Ruegeria pomeroyi DSS-3: one gene and its partner. The protein of the gene in region 1 binds, or shares a complex with, the protein of each later gene. Links are inferred from orthologs where the notes say so. Each region holds a gene or a part of one and is shown in the gene's direction. Other genes may lie near its edges.

The links.
Region 2: the proteins of SPO_RS16610 (region 1) and dnaN are in contact, whole or in part, in a solved structure (PDB 1OK7), measured with the Escherichia coli proteins. The link is inferred for Ruegeria pomeroyi DSS-3 from one-to-one orthologs.

Annotation. Positions count from the first base shown.
Region 1 is NC_003911.12:3,477,423-3,482,644, forward strand. The notes cover bases 1-2,928. They hold SPO_RS16610 (DNA polymerase IV), read left to right. Parts: upstream 1-797; coding sequence 798-2,060; downstream 2,061-2,928. Other genes in these bases: SPO_RS16605 (NUDIX hydrolase), read right to left, coding at 280-729; SPO_RS16615 (DinB family protein), read left to right, coding at 2,109-2,606; SPO_RS16620 (N-formylglutamate amidohydrolase), read right to left, coding at 2,623-2,928. Outside these bases: more of SPO_RS16620, read right to left, coding at 2,929-3,483; ykgO (type B 50S ribosomal protein L36), read left to right, coding at 3,786-3,911; SPO_RS16635 (hypothetical protein), read left to right, coding at 4,032-5,222. UniProt on the Escherichia coli protein: Poorly processive, error-prone DNA polymerase involved in translesion repair and untargeted mutagenesis. Copies undamaged DNA at stalled replication forks, which arise in vivo from mismatched or misaligned primer ends.
Region 2 is NC_003911.12:165,121-169,204, forward strand. The notes cover bases 1-2,937. They hold dnaN (DNA polymerase III subunit beta), read left to right. Parts: upstream 1-878; coding sequence 879-1,997; downstream 1,998-2,937. Other genes in these bases: dnaA (chromosomal replication initiator protein DnaA), read left to right, coding at 1-617; recF (DNA replication/repair protein RecF), read left to right, coding at 2,057-2,937. Also shown: more of recF, read left to right, coding at 2,938-3,157; SPO_RS00780 (LysE family translocator), read left to right, coding at 3,154-3,774; SPO_RS00785 (TetR/AcrR family transcriptional regulator), read right to left, coding at 3,767-4,084. UniProt on the Escherichia coli protein: Confers DNA tethering and processivity to DNA polymerases and other proteins. Acts as a clamp, forming a ring around DNA (a reaction catalyzed by the clamp-loading complex) which diffuses in an ATP-independent manner freely and bidirectionally along dsDNA.

The DNA of each region.
Region 1 (5,222 bases):
CAAGACGGGAAACCGACCCTACGTCACCTGACGTAGGGTAAAAAACGGCCTGAAATCAGATCCTTTGGTGAAATCCGCGCCATTTTGCCGCTGTGCCCGTAAAAACACATCAAAAAAGCGAGTTTCCCGGGTCTGGATATCCAGCCTACCCCGGCAACCGTTTTTGAGCGATTCTAAACACGAGACACTCCCCAACGAACCATCTCTTCCTGAGGTTCGTTACCTCCCCCCCGCCCTTGGCGCGGGGGGCCTTTCTTTTGAAAGTGACCGACAGATCGCTCAGCGCTCGCCGCCAGATCGCGCCTGGTTATAGTCGGAACTGCCAAGATAGAGCCGCAAATGTTCGGCGAAATGGGGCACCGCGCGGGCGTGACGGACATAGTCGGTCGGTGCCATCAGACGCCAGCCCTGCCCCTCGTTGCCAAACCTGATCTGGTCCACATATCCGGCGGGCAGATGCGCCGTGAAAAACCACATGCGCCCCATCGGGCGCAAATAGCTCAAACTCCAGCCTACCCGATCAGCCGGCACGCTCAACCCAACCTCTTCCCGCGTCTCGCGCAGGGCACAATCAAGCGGGCTTTCGTCCCCCTCGCGTCCCCCACCCGGCAGATCCCAATGGTCGGGAAACGGGATGTCCGGGCGGTCGTCGCGGCGGATCACCAACAGCTCAGCGCCCAGAAACAGGGCCAGCTTTGCGCCGGAAAACGCGCTTGCCGTTTGTGTCACCTTTTCATCCCTTCAGAGTTCAGGCTAGATATGAGGGTCCTATCGCCTCACCTCAACCGGATATTCCCATGACTGCGGCCTCGGGTCTCTGCCGCGATTGTTTCTCACGCACCGGAAGTGCCCGGCGCTGCCCGTCTTGCGGCAGCCCGCGCGTGTTGCGGCATCCGGAACTGGACAGCCTGACCATCGCCCATATGGATTGTGACGCCTTCTATGCCAGCGTCGAAAAGCGTGACAATCCGGACCTCGCCGACAAGCCGGTGATCATCGGCGGCGGCAAACGTGGCGTGGTCTCGACCGCCTGCTATGTCGCGCGCATTCGCGGCGTGCGCTCGGCCATGCCGATGTTCCAGGCGTTGAAACTCTGCCCCGAGGCGGTGGTGATCAAACCGCGCATGTCGGTCTACGCCGAGGTGTCAAAGCAGATCCGCGCCCTGATGGACGAGCTGACGCCGGTGGTCGAGCCGCTGTCGCTGGACGAGGCCTTCATGGACCTCTCGGGCACCCAGCGGCTGCATGGGCATCCGCCTGCGGTGATGCTGGCGCGGCTGGTCAAGCGGATGAAGGACGAACTGGGCGTGACCGGCTCCATCGGTCTCAGCCATAACAAGTTCCTGGCCAAGGTGGCTTCGGACCTGGAAAAACCGCGCGGCTTCTCGGTGATCGGGCGGGCCGAGACGGCCGAGTTCCTGCGCGACAAACCGGTGCGCCTGATCTGGGGGATCGGTCCGGCGGCGCAGGAAAGCCTCGAGCGCGCGGGCATCCGCACCTTCACCGACCTGCTGCGCTGGGAGCAGGAGGCGCTGGTCGCCCGGTTCGGCGCCATGGGTCAGCGGCTGTGGCATCTGGCGCGCGGCGAGGACCGCCGCCGCGTCTCGGCGCATGACCCGATCAAGTCGATCAGCAACGAAACCACATTTTTCGAGGATACCGGCGACGCCGATGTGCTCGACGGCCATATCTGGCGGATGGCCGAGAAGGTGGCCGACCGGGCCAAGGCGCGCGGATTGGCGGGCCGGGTGGTGACTTTGAAGCTGAAACGCGCCAATCATCGGGTCCTGTCGCGACAGCAATCGCTGCGCGACCCGACCCAGATGGCCGACCGCATCTATCGCACGGCACGCGCCCTGTTCGACCAGTTGGGCGATCAGGGTCCCTATCGGCTGCTGGGGTGCGGGTTGTCGCATCTGTGCCCCGAGACCGAGGCGGATGTGTCCGGCGATCTGCTCGACCCGCAGGCAGCACAGCGCGCCCGCGCCGAACGCGCCACCGATGCCATCCGCAAACGCTTTGGCGCGGATGCGATCCTCAAGGGGCGCGGAATGCGCTGAGTGCGCGATCCCATCCCCGTTTCACCTGAAATCACCGTGAGGAAGAGAATGATCTCAGCCGAATTCTGCCGTGTCATGGCCCGCTACAACAGCTGGCAGAACAAATCCCTGATCACCGCCGCCGAGGCGCTGACACACGCCGCGCGCTGGCAGGAGCGTGGTGCGTTCTTCGGGTCGATCGCCGCAACACTCAATCACCTGTATTGGGCGGATGCGCTGATCCTGGCCCGGCTGACGGGAAACGAACGCCCGCAGGACACCATCCGTCATTCGCTGACGGATCCGGCTGACTGGCAGGACTACAAGACGCGCCGCCAGCACCGGGACCGCGAGATCGAGAGCTGGGCCGACGGCCTGAAGGATGCGGATCTGAACGGAACGCTTGCCTGGTATCAGGCCGACGGGGCGACGCGCATCACCGCCTCTGGTGCGCTTTGCGCCGCGCAGCTGTTCAATCACCAGACCCATCATCGAGGCCAGGTTCACGCCATGCTGACAGCAGCAGGTGCCAAACCGGGTGTGACAGACCTGACCGCTCTGACCTAGCCCGGTCCGCCGCTTGTCATTCGGCCGCCAGCCGCAAGGGCAAAGAGGCAAAGCCGCAAATCTCGGCAACCACGTCGCGCAGCAGCTCACGCATCGCAGAGAAATTGCCATTCGGGCGAATGGTTGCCTCATGCATGTACAGCCCGCGGTCGATCTCGATCTGGATGGCGTGTTGGCGCCGCGACGGGCGGCCATAGGCCTGGGTCACATAGGCGCCGGCAAAGGGGGTATTGCGCACCACATGCAGCCCGGCGGCGGTAAAGGCGGCCTCGACCCGATCCACGATCTCGGGTGAGGCAGAGGCCCCGAACCGGTCGCCCAACACCACATCCGGCTTGCCGGCCGCCTTGCCCACGCTGTTTTCCAGGGCCTCTCGTGGCATCGAATGACAGTCGATCAGAATCGCCTGACCAAAGGCCGCATGCGCCTCGTTCAATAGATGCTGGAGCCGGGCATGATAAGGGTGCCAGATCGCCTGCAGGCGCTGCTCTGCCTCGGCCCGGCTCAGCTTGCCGCGATAAATGGCCCGCCCGCCCGCCACGACACGGGGGATCACCCCAAGGCCCGAGGCAACACGCGGATTGTGCCCGCCCTTGCGTACCCCTTCGATCAGGGCCGGATCCAACTCCTCGCAGCTGCGGTTCAGGTCGAGATAGGCCCGCGGCGCCGCCGCCCGCAAAAGCGGCGCCCCGAACTCGGGGGCGCAATCGAACAGCTGATCGACAAAGGCATCCTCGGAAGAGCGAATCGCATGGTCATCCAGCACCGTCTGCGCCAGAAACGGCGGATCATAGCGCGCGCCGCTATGGGGCGAGGCAAAAACCACGCTCGAGGTGCGTGCGGCGGGCAAGGTCAGATGATAAGCGGTGTTGGTCATACGGCCTCCGGGATCAACAAAATCATAGACCGGAAAATAGTTCGATCAAAAGCCCTTGATCCCCCCGCCGACTCCTTTTATAGACCCCGCTTACCGGCGCGGGCTACCGCGCCCCATTACGTTCTGGGGCAGGCGCGCGACGGCAATCATGGGCGGTTAGCTCAGTGGTAGAGCACTACGTTGACATCGTAGGGGTCACAAGTTCGAACCTTGTACCGCCCACCATGATTTCAAGCCTCTGGTCACACAGAGGACCCGCGTAACCCAGGCGCTGGCCCGCGCCGCAGGAATTGGAGACGACCATGAAGGTCAGGAACTCGCTCCGCTCGCTCAAGTCCCGCCACCGGGACTGCCGCGTCGTGCGTCGCAAAGGCCGCGTCTACGTGATCAACAAGACGCAGCGCAAGTTCAAAGCCCGCCAGGGTTGAGAACAGCAGCAAAACTTTCGAAAAACCGCGCCCCAGGGCGCGGTTTTTTGTTGCCCCTGTCATAGATCTGCCACCTTTCCGAACAACTCTCGGGCGAGAGAGATTTTGAACGGATGGGATATGGTTGTACGATTTCTGGTGTTTGCGCTGGCGCTGATTTGCGGCCAGTCCCTGCTGGCCGCGCCCTCGGCCGAAACGATCCGCGCATCGCTGCTGGCGCATGACTTTGACATGCTTACCGCAGACCTGGAGGCCAGCCAGGCCGCCTTCGATGCTGGCGACATCTCGGATGAAGATCTGCGGCGGCTGTTCGAGGTGTTCACCTCATCAAGCCCCGATGTCATCGAAGCGGTTGCCGAATGGGAGCGCAAGTCTCCGGACCTGCCCTATGCCACGACCGCGCGCGGCTGGAGCCTGTACATAACCGCATCGCGGATACGCGGCGAGGATTTTGCCCGCGACCCCTATCCCGAGGCGCTGCGGCTGCACCGCGAGATGCTGGAGCGGGCTTTTCTTCTGGCCATGCGGGCCTATGGCATGGACCCCAGCCTGATTCCTGCCAGCGACCTGATCATCGCGCTGGGCAACAGCACCTCGCGGCAGGAACAGGCGCTGGTCGTGGTCGAAAGGGTGATGAGCGAACAGCCCAATGCCGGGACATTGCGGCGCGCCATCTGGCTGGCCCATCCCGGCTGGGGCGGTTCTTCGGAGTTGGCGGATGCGCTGTGCGCTTTCTTCGGCCCCAATGCGAGTCCAAACGGCGCCGACCTGACCCGGCAATGCATCACCTATGCCTCGCGCGAGATCTTTGGTCACCGGATGGAGGAAATCCGCACCTGGATGAAAGAGGACCCCGATCCCTGGTATGACTATTACCGGGTCTGGGCGACGCTTTTTGACAAATCGCCCAATGCCGAAGACCTCGCCTTTGCGCATCGCTATTTCCAGGACAGCGAGGTGCGGGACCTGCGCCTGTCAAAGATGTTCGATCAACGCTACAGCATGCGCCCCGGCCTCAGCCCGGTGCATCACCTTGTCTTGGAACGGAGCAAGGATTGGGCAAGGGCCGTGCTGGAAACCGACCCTTATGAACTTTCTGCGCTGGATGTCCTGCTCAGCGACACTGTTCGGGTAACCAAGGGCGCCGACAACAACTGGATGTTTACCCCGTCTGGCAGCCCGACCCGCGACGAGCGTCTGGACTACATGCGCCGCCGTTTGTACGCGGCCCCCTACAACCCGGACTTCTGGGAGGATTATGCCCGCTTTCTCAACAATGAGAACAAGCAGGCGGGCTACCCGGTCGAGGGG
Region 2 (4,084 bases), 3.3 Mb from region 1 along the record:
CCGACCGCGCGCCGGGCGAGATCAAGGATCTCGAGGACCGGGTGAAATCGCGCCTGCAATGCGGTCTGGTGGTGGATCTGCATCCCACCGATTACGAACTGCGCCTGGGTATCCTGCAAACCAAGGTGCAGATGTACCGCACCACCTATCCCGATCTGGTCATCGCGGATGGGGTGCTGGAATTCCTGGCGCATCGGATCTCGACCAATGTGCGCGTGCTTGAAGGGGCGCTGACCCGTCTCTTTGCCTTTGCCTCGCTGGTCGGGCGCGAGATCGACATGGAACTGACCCAGGATTGCCTGGCCGATGTCCTGCGCGCCTCGGAGCGCAAGATCACGGTCGAGGAGATCCAGCGCAAGGTTTCGGATTACTACAACATCCGCCTGAGCGATATCATCGGTCCGAAACGTCTGCGTTCCTACGCGCGGCCGCGGCAGGTGGCGATGTATCTGTGCAAGCAGCTGACCAGCCGGTCGCTGCCTGAGATTGGGCGACGGTTCGGCGGGCGTGACCACACCACGGTGATGCATGGGGTCAAGCGGATCGAAGAACTGAAGCTGACTGACGGCCAGATTGCCGAAGATGTCGAAATGCTGCGCCGCGCGCTGGAGGCGTGAGGCCAGGCGGGGTGGCCGGAAGGCCATCCCGCGTTTTTCGGTGCGCTCATCGGCCCTGGCGGGCCTCTTCGCGAGGAAAGCCCGCAGGGCTTGAGGAGCGCGAGCCGACTTCCCGGATTGCAACCATGCCATAATCGCGTCTCATCTGGGGACGCCCCCTTGACGCTGTTGGCGTTAGGCCCGAGAAAACCAAAAAAGCCTTGTGTCGAAGGGGGAACCCGCTAGTTTGCCCTTCCCGGCCCATTCGGAGGATGAAGGGACATGAAGATCAGCATCGAACGCGGCGCCCTGCTCAAGGCTGTTGCGCAAGCGCAATCCGTTGTCGAGCGCCGGAACACGATCCCGATCCTCGCCAATGTGCTGATCGAGGCCGAGGGCGAAGGCGCGCAATTCCGCGCCACCGACCTGGATATCGAAGTGGTCGACAAGGCGCCCGCGATGATCGAGCGGGCAGGTGCCACCACGGTATCGGCCACCACGCTGCACGAGATCGTGCGCAAGCTGCCGGACGGCGCGCTGGTCACCCTGACGGCGGATGCGGCGGCCGGGCGGTTGACGGTCGAGGCCGGGCGCTCGAACTTCTCGCTGGCCACCCTCCCGCGCGAGGATTTTCCGGTCATGGCTTCGTCGGAATATCAGTCGAATTTCACCGCCAATGCCGCGGTTCTGCGGCGTCTGTTCGACAAGTCGAAATTCGCCATCTCGACCGAAGAGACCCGCTATTACCTGAACGGTGTCTACATGCATGTGGCCGATGGCGATGGCGGCAAGGTTCTGCGCTGCGTGGCTACCGATGGTCACCGTCTGGCCCGGATCGACGCGGACCTGCCGGCGGGGGCCACCGATATGCCAGGCGTGATCGTGCCCCGCAAGACCGTGGGTGAGCTGCGCAAGCTGCTAGACGATGACGAGATGGATATCGCGGTGTCAGTGAGCGAGACCAAGGTCCGCTTTGCCACGCCCGATATCACGCTTACCTCAAAGGTAATCGACGGCACCTTCCCCGATTATACCCGCGTGATCCCGCAGGCGAATACACGGCGGCTCGAGGTGGATGCCTCGGAATTCGCCAAGGCGGTGGACCGGGTCGCCACCGTCAGCTCGGAGCGCTCGCGCGCGGTCAAGCTGCAGCTGGACGAGGACAAGCTGGTCCTGTCGGTCAATGCACCCGACAGCGGAGCCGCCGAAGAGGAACTGGCCGTCGCCTATAGCGATGAACGGCTGGAGATCGGGTTCAATGCGAAATATCTGCTGGAGATTGCCAGCCAGGTGGATCGCGAAAACGCGGTGTTCCTGTTCAACTCTTCGGGGGATCCGACCCTGATGCGCGAAGGCAATGATCAGAGCGCGGTCTACGTGGTCATGCCGATGCGCGTCTGATCGCGCTGACGCGCGATGCCTCCGGCGGAGGTATTTTCGAACAGAAGAAGGGAGGGGTCATGGCACTGGCCCTGACCGCAATCACGATCTCGCATTTCCGGTCGCACCGGTTGCTGCGGCTCAGCCTGGACGAGCGGCCCGTGGCAATCCATGGGCCCAACGGGGCGGGCAAGACCAACATCCTTGAGGCGGTCTCGATGTTCTCGCCGGGGCGTGGCATGCGCCGGGCCAGCGCGGCCGAGATGACCCGGCGCCCCGAGGTGCTGGGTTGGAAGCTGAGCGCCGAGCTTGTCGCGGGGCATCAACGCCACGAGATCGAAACCTGGTCCGAGGGCGGCGCGGCGCGGCAGGTGCGGATCGACGACAAGGCGGCCAGCCAGGTGGCGCTGGGGCGGTTGGTGCGGATGGTCTGGCTGGTACCCTCGATGGACCGGCTGTGGATCGAGGGGCCCGAGGGGCGGCGGCGGTTTCTCGACCGGATGACCATGAGTTTCGAGCCCGATCATGCCGAGGCGGTTCTGGTCTATGAAAAGGCCATGCGCGAGCGCAACCGCCTGCTGCGCGAACAGGTGCGCGATGCCCATTGGTATCTGGCACTGGAAACCCAGATGGCAGCCGCGGGACACCGGATTCATGCCGCGCGCCAGAGCACCCTGACCGCGCTGGCCGCTGCACAGACCCAGGCCGAAACCAGCTTTCCCACCGCCGAGCTGGAGTTGATCCAGACCGAGGGCGCCCTGCCCGAAAGCGAGGGTGACCTGCGCGAGGCGCTGGCCGAGAGCCGGTTTCGCGATCTGGCCGCGGGGCGGACATTGGTGGGGCCGCATCGCAGCGACCTGTACGGTGTCTATGCCGCCAAGGGCGTGCCCGCCAGCGACTGTTCGACCGGTGAGCAGAAGGCGTTGCTGGTCTCGCTGATCCTGGCCAATGCGCGCGCGCTGGCCCGACAGGTGGGGGCGCCGCCGGTGCTGCTTTTGGACGAGATCGCGGCGCATCTGGATGCGGGGCGCCGCGCGGCGCTTTATGACGAGATCTGTGCGCTGGGCGCGCAGGCCTGGATGACGGGCACCGGGCCTGAACTGTTTTCCGAACTCGGTGCTCGGGCGCAAACCATCGCCCTGTGCGAGCGCGATGGTCAATCAGAGGTGGTAGAAACATGACCCTGTCGGCGGTTGATCTGGCGCTATATGCCGGGGCGGTTTTTGTGCTGTTCCTGACGCCGGGGCCAGTCTGGCTGGCGCTGACGGCGCGCACTCTGTCTGGTGGGTTTCAGGCTGCCTGGCCGCTAACGCTGGGCGTGGTGGTGGGCGACAGCCTGTGGCCGGTTCTGGCAGTTCTGGGTATCGGCTGGATCACGGCTGCCTCGACCCAGATCGCGCTGGCGCTCAAGGTGGTTGCGGTGCTGGTCTTTGTCACTTTGGGGATCGTCACGATCCGAAACGCCGACCGCACCATCGCCAGTGACAGCCGGTTGACCCGGCCCGGTATCTGGGCCGGGTTTCTGGCGGGGCTGGTGGTGATCCTGGGCAATCCCAAGGCGGTGTTGTTCTATATGGGGATCTTGCCGGGTTTCTTCGATCTATCCGATATCACCACCATCGACCTTGTCGCCATCGTGGCCGTGTCGCAGGTGGTACCGCTGGTGGGCAATCTGATGCTGGCCGCCTTTGTCGATCGGGTGCGGCGGGTGCTGAGTTCGCCCCGCGCGCTCAGGCGGATGAACCTGACGGCGGGTGGTATGTTGATCGTGGTCGGGTTGATCCTGCCCTTTACGTGATCAGCCAGGCGGCCAGAAAGGGATAGAGCGCCCCGGCTGGTGTGCCGGTGGCCTGACCGCCCTGACAGAAGCGGATCGCAATGATCTGGTTGAGGAAGGCCTGAATGCCCTCGGCCAACAGGGCCGGGGGATGATCGCCGCGAACGGTGCCCGCCGCCTGCATGCCCGCGATCCAACCCGCCCAAAGGTCGATCTGACGGTAGAACCCATCGGCCACAACCTCGTTCCGTTCGGCCCCGGTAGAACCGGAATAGCGCAGAAGCAGATCAAAGATCACCCGATCACTGGCGATGAAGTCCAGCAGCGGCGC